Regions from separate parts of the Nocardioides sp. CCNWLW239 genome, predicted to be linked through region 2. Evidence: riboswitches for the same ligand, from Rfam matches in the RefSeq annotation. Region 2 holds a riboswitch; the other holds the start of a gene.

Evidence for each region. A riboswitch is a leader RNA that binds a small molecule or an ion and turns the genes downstream of it on or off. The one in region 2 is predicted to bind glycine.
Region 1: another riboswitch for glycine. It lies ahead of gcvP (aminomethyl-transferring glycine dehydrogenase); the one in region 2 lies ahead of gcvT (glycine cleavage system aminomethyltransferase GcvT).

The regions. Positions count from the first base shown of each region.
Region 1 covers NZ_JBBBNW010000003.1:1,014,243-1,020,050, reverse strand. The annotation lists gene ftsR (transcriptional regulator FtsR) at 1-121, shown strand, start outside; gene WBG06_RS16745 (bifunctional nuclease family protein) at 151-618, shown strand; gene WBG06_RS16740 (MerR family transcriptional regulator) at 960-1,577, shown strand; glycine riboswitch at 1,681-1,771, shown strand; gene gcvP (aminomethyl-transferring glycine dehydrogenase) at 1,831-4,719, shown strand; gene WBG06_RS16730 (SMC family ATPase) at 4,848-5,808, opposite strand, start outside.
Region 2 covers NZ_JBBBNW010000009.1:94,773-100,580, reverse strand. The annotation lists gene WBG06_RS25135 (SDR family NAD(P)-dependent oxidoreductase) at 1-118, opposite strand, end outside; gene WBG06_RS25130 (L-serine ammonia-lyase) at 187-1,629, opposite strand; gene gcvH (glycine cleavage system protein GcvH) at 1,631-2,002, opposite strand; gene gcvT (glycine cleavage system aminomethyltransferase GcvT) at 2,011-3,114, opposite strand; glycine riboswitch at 3,169-3,266, opposite strand; glycine riboswitch at 3,268-3,362, opposite strand; gene WBG06_RS25115 (CobW family GTP-binding protein) at 3,469-4,500, shown strand; gene WBG06_RS25110 (Crp/Fnr family transcriptional regulator) at 4,525-5,205, opposite strand; gene WBG06_RS25105 (LLM class flavin-dependent oxidoreductase) at 5,380-5,808, shown strand, end outside.

The DNA of each region.
Region 1 (5,808 bases), on a different contig from region 2:
GCTGCGGCGGCCCGGAAACACCGGCGCGCAGGGCCGGGCCGAGCAGATCGGCAGCGAGATCGCCTCCCTCGCGGTGCGTCTGCACGCCACCTTGGTGAAGTCCGGGCTCCGCGACCGTTGAGTGCGTGCGCGGGCGGGTAGGCTGGTCCCATGCGCGAGGTCGATGTGCTCGGAGTCCGAGTCGAGATGCCCTCCAACCAGCCGATCGTGCTGCTGCGCGAGGTGGCGGGTGAGCGATACCTGCCCATCTGGATCGGCGCGGTGGAGGCGACCGCGATCGCCTTCGCCCAGCAGGGCGTGGTGCCGCCGAGGCCGCTGACCCACGACCTGCTCAAGGATGTCGTGGAGGCAACCGGCAACGAGCTCTCCGAGGTCCAGATCACGTCGGTGACCGACCGTGTCTTCTACGCCAACCTGGTCTTCGCCTCGGGTGTCGAGGTGAGCGCTCGGCCTTCGGACTCGATCGCGCTGGCGCTGCGTACGGGGACCAAGATCGTGGTCTCCGACGAGGTCCTCGATGAGGCCGGACTCGCCGTCCCGGCCGAGCAGGAGGACGAGATCGAGAAGTTCCGCGAGTTCCTCGACGAGATCACGCCCGAGGACTTCGAGTCCCACTGAGTTATTTGCGATTGCTTCGCAATTCGCGCAGCGCTTGCGCTTGATCCTCGTCTTCCTTCCGGCCGCTCAGTCGCTTCGCTCCCTCGCTCTGGTCAGTCCAGACGAGGAGCGCTCCAGCGCTGGGTTGTGGGCGATTGCTTCGCAGTTCGCGCAGCGCTGGAGTCAGCGCAACCCTCACGTTCAACCGTAGGGTTAGGGTTGGCGACACGCCGGAACAGGTTCTTTGACCGGGGCCCTTGCGGCGCTTACCTTGTAGTTGTCTCTGTTGTAACTCCAACGATGTGGTCCCCCCGCCGCAGCCGTTCATTCCCCGAGTGGAGTTACGCGCAACGGAGTAGACGATGGAGGACATCGTGTTCGACCACGAGCAGAAGCCCAGCCAGGGCGACGTCGACGCGCAACGCGCGGCGGAGCAGGCTGACGAGCAGGGCCTTCTCTTCACCGACGATGTCTCGCCACTGCCGAGCGACACCGGTTACCGCGGGCCGACGGCCTGCAACGCGGCTGGGATCAGCTATCGGCAGCTCGACTACTGGGCCCGCACCGGACTCGTCGAGCCGAGTGTGCGTGGTGCCACCGGCTCCGGCACCCAGCGCCTCTACTCGTTCCGAGACATCCTGATCCTCAAGGTCATCAAGCGGCTGCTCGACGCCGGCATCTCGCTGCAGCAGATCCGCGCCGCCGTGCAGCACCTGCGTGAGCGGGGCACCGATGACCTGACCCGCGTGACCCTGATGAGCGACGGCGCCTCGGTCTACGAGTGCACCAGCAACGACGAAGTCATCGACCTGCTCCAGGGCGGGCAGGGCGTCTTCGGCATCGCCATCGGTGGTGTCTGGCGCGAGATCGAGGGGACGCTCTCCGAGCTCCCCAGCGAGCGTACGGCCGAGGACGGCGAGCCGGCCGGCTCGGCCTCCGACGAGCTGGCCGCCAGGCGCGCCGCCCGCAACGCCGGATGAGACGACCGGGCGAAGCCCGGAGCTGAACTCTCAGCATCGACAAGACCCCGAGGCACCGCGGAGGCGGGACCTCGGGGTCTTTCCTTTATGCTGGTGGTGCTGACCATCCCGCACGGGAGAGCTCCTCTTGAAGGGGCGCCGAAGGGGCAATTCCTCCCCGGAAACTCTCAGGCACCCACGACCGTGCGGACCAGGCAACTCTGAAGCGGCGCAGGTGCGGTGACAGAGGGGGAGGGCTTACGAGTTGTCTTAGATGCCCTCAGGAGCCACTGTGTCCGACACGCCCACCCTGTCCGAGCTCGATGCCGCCTCCCCGTTCGTGGAGCGCCACGTCGGGCTCTCGGCCGCTGACGAGGCGACCATGCTCTCGCGGCTCGGATACGACTCGGTAGCCGCGATGATGGACGCTGCGGTCCCGGCCGGGATCCGGTCGGCGGAGTCGCTGGACCTGCCGGGTGCCCTGACCGAGGCGCAGGTCGCCTCGCTGGCTCGCGAGATCGCCGCCTCCAACAAGCCCGGCGAGGCGATGATCGGGCTGGGCTACCACGCCACCGTGACGCCGCCGGTGATCCGCCGCAACGTGCTCGAGGACCCGAGCTGGTACACCGCCTACACGCCCTACCAGCCCGAGATCTCCCAGGGGCGTCTCGAGGCGCTCATCAACTTCCAGACGATGGTCGGTGACCTGACCGGCCTGCCGGTGGCCAACTCCTCCCTCCTGGACGAAGGCACCGCGGCCGCCGAGGCGCTCGCGCTGGTGCACCGGGCCAACCGGAAGGGCTCCGGTCCGTTCGTCATCGATGCCGACGCGCTGCCGCAGTCGATCGAGGTCGTGAAGGTACGCGCCGAGGCGATGGGGCTCGAGGTCGTCGTCGCCGACCTCTCCGAGGGTCTGCCCGAGGGCGACGTGGTCGGCGTGCTGATCCAGTACCCCGGTGCCTCCGGCCGCGTTCCCGACCTGAAGCCGATCATCGACGCCACCCACGAGCGGGGCGGCCTCGCGGTCGTCGCCGCCGACCTCCTGGCGCTGACCGTCCTGGAGGCGCCCGGCACGCTCGGCGCCGACGTCGTGGTCGGCTCGACCCAGCGCTTCGGCATCCCGCTCTTCTACGGTGGTCCGCACGCCGGCTACATGGCCGTCCACGAGGGGATCGAGCGGCACCTTCCCGGTCGCCTCGTCGGCGTCTCCGTCGATGCCGAGGGGCGGCCTGCCTACCGGCTCGCCCTGCAGACCCGCGAGCAGCACATCCGTCGCGAGAAGGCGACCTCCAACATCTGCACTGCGCAGGTGCTGCTGGCCGTCGGCGCCTCGATGTACGCCGTCTACCACGGTCCCGCCGGGCTGAAGACGATCGCGACCCGCACCCACCGCTACGCCGCGGTCCTGGCTGCCGCGCTCCGGTCGGCCGGGCTTCCGCTGGTCTCGGAGACGTTCTTCGACACGCTGTGTGTCACCGTGCCCGGCCGGGCGGCCGATGTGGTCACCGCGGCGCGTCGTTTCGGCGTACATCTGCGTCTCGTGGACGCAGACACGGTCGGCATCTCGACCTCCGAGGCGACGACGCGCTCGACCCTGTCGGCCGTGCTCAACGCCTTCGGCGTCTCGGGCTTCGACCTGGAGGAGATCGACCGCACCACGGCGAGCGCGCTGCCCGACGGCCTGCTGCGCACCACCGACTACCTCACCCACGAGGTCTTCAACGCGCACCACAGCGAGACCCAGATGCTGCGCTACCTCCACAAGCTCTCCGCGCGCGACTACGCCCTCGACAAGGGCATGATCCCGCTCGGCTCGTGCACCATGAAGCTCAACGCGACCACCGAGATGGAGCCGATCTCGCTGCCCGGCTTCGCTGACCTGCACCCGTTCGTGCCCGCCGAGGACGCGGCCGGCTACGCACGGCTCGTCGGCGAGCTCGAGGGCTGGCTGGCCGAGGTCACCGGCTACGACGAGGTCTCCATCCAGCCGAACGCCGGCTCGCAGGGTGAGTTCGCCGGGCTGATGGCGATCCGCGGCTATCTCGACGCACAGGGCGAGGGACACCGCGACATCTGCCTGATGCCGTCCTCGGCCCACGGCACCAACGCTGCCTCCGCGGCGATGGCCGGGATGAAGGTCCAGGTCGTGAAGTCGGCCGAGGACGGCACCGTCGACCTGGACGACCTGCGGGCGAAGCTGGCCGACCACGGCGAGAAGGTGGCCGCGATCATGGTGACCTACCCCTCGACCCACGGGGTCTACGAGGAGGGCATCACCGAGGTCTGCGAGCTGGTGCACGAGGCGGGTGGCCAGGTCTACATCGACGGCGCCAACTTCAACGCTCTCCTGGGCTACGCCAAGCCGGGCGAGTTCGGCGGCGACGTCTCTCACCTCAACCTCCACAAGACCTTCTGCATCCCGCACGGCGGTGGCGGTCCGGGCGTCGGTCCGGTGGCGGTCCGCTCCCACCTGGCCCCCTACCTGCCCTCGCACTCGCTGCACCCCGACGCCTCGAAGCGCTCCGGCATCGGCGCCATCTCGGCTGCTCCGTACGGATCGGCCGGCATCCTGCCGATCTCGTGGGCCTACATCCGGCTCATGGGTGCCGAAGGCCTGACCCGGGCGACCGCTGCCGCTGTGCTGTCGGCCAACTACGTGGCCGCGCGCCTGGACGAGCACTTCCCGGTGCTCTACCGCGGCGAGACCGGCCTGGTCGCGCACGAGTGCATCCTCGACCTGCGCCCGATGACGAAGGAGACGGGCGTGACCGTCGACGACGTCGCCAAGCGCCTCATCGACTACGGCTTCCACGCCCCGACGATGTCCTTCCCGGTCGCCGGCACGCTCATGGTAGAGCCGACCGAGTCCGAGGACCTCGCCGAGCTCGACCGGTTCATCGACGCGATGATCGCGATCAAGGGCGAGATCGACCGGGTCGCCTCGGGGGAGTGGACCGCCGAGAACTCGGTCCTGCGCGGCGCCCCGCACACCTCGCGCGCGCTCGTCGGCGAGTGGGACCGCCCCTACTCTCGCGAAGAGGCCGTCTTCCCCCGCGGCATCGACCCGGACAAGTACTGGCCGCCCGTGGCCCGTATCGACAACACCTACGGCGACCGCAACCTGGTCTGCTCCTGCCCGCCTGTCGAGTCCTTCGCCGAGTAAACCCCAGCCGAGGCGTCACGTACGTCGGCCCAGACGTCAGTTCTGCCGGCCGAGAGGTCGCCACGGTCGGCCGAGCTGGCACGACAGTGACCTCTCGGCCGACCGGAGCGACGCCTCGGCTGGCTGGGTCAGGCGCCGTGGATCTGGAGGGTCGAGCCCTCGCGGCCCTTGGTGACCGCGAGCTGGGTGGGGATGCGCTCGCGCATCTCGGTGACATGGCTGACCACGCCGATGATGCGGCCGCCCTCACGGAGAGTGTCGAGGACGTCGAGCACGTCGTCGAGGGTGTCGGCGTCGAGGGAGCCGAAGCCCTCGTCGACGAAGAGGGTGTCGAGCATCTGCCCGCCGGCCTCGTTCATGATCACGTCGGCCAGGCCGAGCGCGAGGGCGAGGGAGACCACGAAGGTCTCGCCTCCGGAGAGCGTGGCGGGATCTCTCGACTCGCCGGACCAGTCGTCACGCACCATCAGCGCGAGTCCGCCGCGGCGGTCGCCGGCGCCCTTGGCGGCGGAGTGCTCGAGGGCGTAGCGCTGGTCGCTCATCTTCGCCAGCCGTTCGTTGGCGGCCGCGACGACCTGGGTGAGGCGGTAGGCGACGACGTACGCCGACAGGCTCATCTGGAGCTGGTTGTCGCTGCTCTTCCCCTCGGCGAAGGCAGCGAGCCGGGCCGCTACCTCGAGATCGGCGCGGACCGGGGCCCAGGTGGAGAGCGCCTGAGCCAGATCGCGCTGCAGCGAGTCGAGACGGGCGGCCCGGGTGGCGGCGGTGTCAGCCGCCGAGCGAGCGGCGTCGGCGGCGTCGGCGGCCTTACGGTGGGCGTCGGCGAGCGCCGGTAGATCGGGCTCGGCGGTCGCCAGGATCTCGGCGGCTCCGGGGGAGTCCAGGGTCGCGCGGGCGGCCGCGAGACTGTCGGCGTACGTCTTGATCTGGCCGTTCAGCGCTGCGAGCTGCTCCGGTGGGAGAGCGGCGGCGAGCGCGGCTTCGGGTGAGTCGAAACCGGCGCGGGCCGCGGTCGCGCTCAGGGTGCGTTCGGCCCCGGCGAGTGCTTCGGCCGCGCGAGTCGCGGCCTCGAGACGCTCGAGGGCGGTG
Region 2 (5,808 bases):
CGTCCAGCGACTCACGACCTCGGGCGACCAGAACGAGGTGGTCTCCGCGGGTGGCGGCGAGACGCGCGACAGCCAGACCGATCCCGCTGGATGCCCCGGTGACAAGGGTGATCGCCATACTCGGAGGCGGTACCCGTGACCAGCGATTTCATGCGATGGCGGCGCGCGTCCACGCAGCCTCTCGGCTCAGCACTCGATGACGTTGACCGCGAGGCCGCCGCGGGAGGTCTCCTTGTATTTCACCTTCATGTCGGCGCCGGTCTCCCGCATCGTCTTCAGCGCCTTGTCGAGGCTGACCTTGTGGGAGCCGTTGCCGTTGAGGGCGAGGCGGGCGGCATTGATGGCCTTCACGCTGGCGATGGCGTTGCGCTCGATGCACGGGATCTGAACCAGGCCACCCACCGGGTCGCAGGTGAGCCCGAGGTTGTGCTCGATGCCGACCTCGGCAGCGTTCTCCACCTGCTCCGGGGTGCCGCCCAGCACCTCGCACAGCGCACCAGCGGCCATCGCGCAGGCCGAGCCGACCTCGCCCTGGCAGCCGACCTCGGCGCCGGAGATCGAGGCGTTCGTCTTGCACAGGATGCCGATGGCGGCAGCGGTGAGCAGGAACCGGACGATGCCGTCCTCGATCGCGGCCTCGTCCAGCCCGGCCTCGGGTGCCACGAAACGTACCCAGTAGTGCAGGACGGCGGGCACGATCCCGGCGGCGCCGTTGGTGGGAGCGGTGACGACGCGGCCGCCCGAGGCGTTCTCCTCGTTGACCGCCAGGGCGAACAGGTTGACCCAGTCCATGACCCGGAACGGGTCCTGGGCGCCGGCTCCGGAGGCCAGGTCGCGGTAGAGCAGCGGCGCCCGGCGCGGGACCCGCAGTCCACCGGGAAGTACGCCGTCCGTCACCGGATCGCGATCGCAGCCGGCCTGCACGCAGGCCGCCATCACCCGCCAGATCTCCAGCAGGCCGGCACGGATCTCCTCAGGCGTACGCCAGGTGAGCTCGTTCGCGAGCATGAGGTCGGAGACACGGAACCCCTCTCGCTCGCAGATGTCGAGCAGCTCGGCGCCGGTGGCGAACGGGAAGCGTACGGGCGAGCGGTCGGGCACCACCCGCGCGGCGCCCGACGCATGCTCGTCGACGACGAAGCCGCCGCCGACGGAGTAGTAGGTGCGCTCGCGCAGCACCTCCCCCGTGGCTGCGTACGCGGAGAACACCATGCCGTTGGGGTGGCCCGGCAGGCTCTTGCGCCGATGCATGACCAGGTCGGTGTCACCGGCGAAGCGGATCGCTCGGCGCCCGCCCAACCACAGCTCGCCGGTCTCGCGGATCGTCGTCACCCGCGCAGAGGACGCCCTCGTGTCGACGGTCTCCGGTTCCTCCCCGGCGAGCCCGAGCAGCACAGCACCCTCCGAGCCGTGGCCGTGACCGGTCGCACCGAGGGACCCGAAGAGCTCGGCCTTCACCCGCGTGGCCGCATCCAGAAGACCGTCCGCGACGAGACCGTCGACGAACGTCTTCGCGGCGCGCATCGGTCCGACGGTGTGCGAGGAGGACGGCCCGATGCCGATCGAGTACAGGTCGAAGGCGCTCAGGGCCGTCGCGACGACCGCGGAGCCGGCGACCTCGGCGGTCACGTCACTCCTCGATCAGGGCGTCGTAGGCCGCGGCGTCGAGCAGGTCGGCAGCACCCGAGATACGCATCTCGAAGAGCCAGCCGGTGCCGAACGGGTCGCTGTTGATCAGCGCGGGGTCCTCGACGACGGCCGCGTTGACCTCGAGCACCTCGCCGTCCGCGGGCGCGAAGAGATCGCTGACCGACTTCGTCGACTCCAGCTCACCGCAGCTCTCGCCCCCGGTGATCGTGGTGCCCACCTCGGGCAGCTCGACGAAGACGATGTCGCCCAGTGCCTCGGTGGCGAAGGCGGTGACCCCGACGCGCGCGACGTCGCCGCGGGTCTCGATCCACTCGTGCTCGGCGGTGTAGGACAGGTGGGTCGGGTTGGCCATGGCGGTGCTCATTTCGTGGAGTAGAACGGAAGGTCGACGATCTCGGCGTCCTCGCGGCTGCCGCGTACGTCGATCTGGACCTTGCTGCCGACGACCGCGAGGTCGGGGCGGACGTACGCCATCGCGATCGGATGGCCGAGGGTCGGTGACGGGGAGCCGCTGGTGACGACGCCGATCTCGTCGCCGGTGGCCGGGTCGACGACGGCGTAGCCCGCCCGCGGGGAGCGGCGCCCGGTGGCCACGAGCCCGACGAGCGTGCTGCGCGGGCCTTCCTCGCGGCGTACCGCCAGGGCAGCCTCCCCGACGAAGCCGTCAGCCTTGTCGAAGGAGACGAGCCGGCCGAGGCCGGCCTCGAACGGCGTCGTGTCGCGGTTCAGCTCGTGGCCGTAGAGCGGCATGCCCGCCTCGAGCCGCAGGGTGTCGCGGCAGGCGAGCCCGGCAGGGACCAGCCCGTGCGGCGTACCGGCCTCGGTGATGGCCTCCCAGACAGCAGCGGCCGACGCGGGCGCGCAGTAGATCTCGAAGCCGTCCTCGCCGGTGTAGCCGGTGCGGGCGAGCAGGACCTCGACCCCGGCGACCGTGCCGGCGTCGATGGCGTAGTAGCGCAGGGAGGGAACGTCCAGGTCGGTCAGGGCCGCGACGATCGCCGCCGAGGCGGGCCCCTGCACGGCGATCAGCGCGAACTCGGCCGAGGCGTCGTGGACCAGGACGTCGTACCCCTCCGCTCGCTCGGTCAGGGCCGGAGCGACGACGCCGACGTTGCTCGCGTTGGCGACGACCAGGTAGCGCTCCTCCGCGAGCCGGTAGACGACCAGGTCGTCGATGATGCCGCCGTCCTCGGCGCAGATCATCGAGTAGCGGGCACGGCCGATGCCGATCGCCGACGGGCGGCCGACCAGGGCATGGTCGAGGGCGCGTCCCGCCTCGGGTCCGGTCACCTCGATCTCGCCCATGTGGCTCAGGTCGAAGAGGCCCGCGGCGGTGCGTACGGCATGGTGTTCCGCCGTCTCCGAGCGATAGCGGACCGGCATGCTCCAGCCGGCGAAGTCGGTGAACGAGGCACCGAGCGCCTGGTGGATCTCGTGCAGAGGGGTAGGGACGGGTGAGGTCATGTGTGCGGGAGGCTCCCTGCTGGTGGGTGCCCGAAGGCACCCGTGGACGGGTGACCTCCCCGCTCTGTCATCGCTACCTGAGAGCTTCACCGCCCGAGAGCGGTTTGCACCGTGGGTGCAGGATCCTGCGGACCCTGTCTTTCCAGAGGTCGCCTCACCACAGCGGTCATGGGGCCTGAGAGATTCTGGGGAGGTTTGCTCCTTCGGCGCCTCACCCGGGATGGTGAGGACTCTCCCGCTGCGGTTCGAACGGCGGATGTGAAGTTGTGCGGCACAACCTAGGTCTGGCCATCCCGGCCGTCAAGATGGCGGCCCGTTATCGGGAACTGTTCTCACCGGTCCTAGGATGGGTCGATGCCAGCGACGAGGACCCGGGTTCCCGTGGTCATCCTCACCGGCCATCTCGGCTCGGGGAAGACCACGCTGCTCAACCATCTGCTGCGTCAGCCCGGTGCCCGGGTGGGTGTGGTCGTCAACGACTTCGGCGACATCAACGTCGACGCCGGGCTCGTCACGGGGCAGGTGGACGAGCCGGCCTCGATCGCGGGCGGGTGCCTGTGCTGCCTGCCCGACGCAGGCGGTCTCGACGACGCACTCGAGAAGCTGACCCACCCGCGGCTGGCGCTCGACGTGGTGATCGTCGAAGCCAGCGGTCTCGCCGAGCCCGGCACGCTGGCCAGGCTGGTCCGGTTCAGCGGCGTCGAACGGGTACGCCGCGGTGGGCTCATCGAGGTCGTCGACGCCGCCTCCTACTTCGACACCCTCGACGACGGCCGCGGCCCGGCGCCGGTCCGGTTCGCGGCTGCGTCCCTGGTCGTCGTCAACAAGACCGACCTGGTGCCCGCCGCCGAGCGCGACGAGGTCCTTCGGCAGATCGAGCTCCGGGTGCGGGAGCACAACCCCGAGGTCCAGATCGCGTACGCCGTGGGTGGCCGCATCGACCCGCGCCTCGTCTACGACGCCGCGGTCCCCGAGGACCCGCCCGACGAGCTGCCGATCGCCGCGCTGCTGCGCGAGGCGGCCTCCGACCACCAGTCGCATCAGCACGCGGGGTCGGTGACCGTGACGACGCCGGGCACCATCGAGCCGTCGCGGCTGCTCGACCTGCTCGAGGAGCCGCCGGCGACGGCGTACCGGATCAAGGGGACCGTCGCCGTCGCGACCGGGCAGGGCCCGCGCAGCTATCACGTCAACCTGGTCGGGCGCAGCGCCCACGTCGCCGCGGCCGCGCGGACGCCGGACACGGCGAGCGAGCTCGTCGCCATCGGCCTGGAGCTCGAGACCGACGCGGTCCGTGAACGCCTCGCCGATGCCCTCGCCCCGGCCGAGCGGCCGAGCGCCGCAGGGCTTCGCCGACTGCGTCAGCTGGTCCGCGTCAGCCTCTGACTCCGTCGCAGAGATCGGGCCGGCTCAGCCGGCGCGGCGGACGATCCGTTCCATGTCGGTGATGATCACCGAGCGCGACTCCAGCCTGACCCAGCCCTTGGCCGCGAAGTCCGCGAGCGCCTTGTTGACCGTCTCCCGGGCCGCACCCACGAGCTGGGCGAGCTCCTCCTGGGTGAGGTCGTGGCGTACGTGGACGCCTTCCTCGGTCTCCTGACCGAACCGCTCGGCGAGATCCAGCAGCGCCTTCGCGACCCGGCGGGGCGCATCGGCGAAGACCAGGTCACCGATCACGTCGTTGGCCCGGCGCAGCCGACCCGACAGCAGCGCGAGCAGCCCGCGGGTCACGCTCGGCCGTCCGTCGAGCCAGGTCAGCAGGTCGTCGTGTGACAACGAGGCGAGCTCGACCCGGTCGGTGACGGCCGTGACCGTCGAGGAACGCAGACCGGGATCGAAGAGCGACAGCTCCCCGAACACCTGGCCCGGCCCCAGGATCGCCAGCAGGCTGTCCTGTCCGCTGGCCGAGGAACGGCTCAGCTTCACCTTGCCGTCCACGACCGCGTAGAGCCGGTCGGCGGCATCCCCCTCGTGGAACAGCACCTCGCCTCGGCGGAGGCGGGTCTGACCCATCATCGCGAGCATCGCCGTCATCGACTCGTCGTCGAGCTCGCTGAAAAGCGGCGCGTGCCGAAGCACGTCTTGATCCATTACCCAGCCGCTCCTGTCGTCGTGTGGCTTGAGTGGATCAGCCTAACCAGAGCAAGACGCTGGACAACGGATGTGTGTCCGGCATCGCACGCTTGCCGGGTGCGTTCTTCGCCACACCCACAGGCTCGGGAAGCCTCAGCGGCCCAGCGCCGTTGCTCTGGTGTGAGGCTCTCCATGCTGGACCGTTCCCGTACGCGGACGGGCTATCCCGACGGCGCTGCACTGACCCACACGATCGAGCGGGCGGTGGCGGCCGAGCGGCTCGGCTACCACCGGTTCTGGGTCGCGGAGCACCATGCGGTGCCGGGGATCGCGTCGGGGTCGCCGCCGGTGCTGCTCGGTGCGCTCGGTGCGCACACCTCCACCATCCGGCTCGGGTCGGGCGGGGTGATGCTGCCGCACCATCAGCCGCTGGTCGTCGCCGAGCAGTTCTTGATGCTCGACGCGCTCTACCCCGGCCGACTCGACCTGGGGCTGGGACGCACGCTGGGTTTCACTGCTCCCGTACGTCGCGCGCTGCGGCACGAGCTGGACGAGCCGGACACGTTCGCCGAGGACATCGAGGAGCTCCGCGGCTACCTCGACCGCACCGAAGCGGTCACC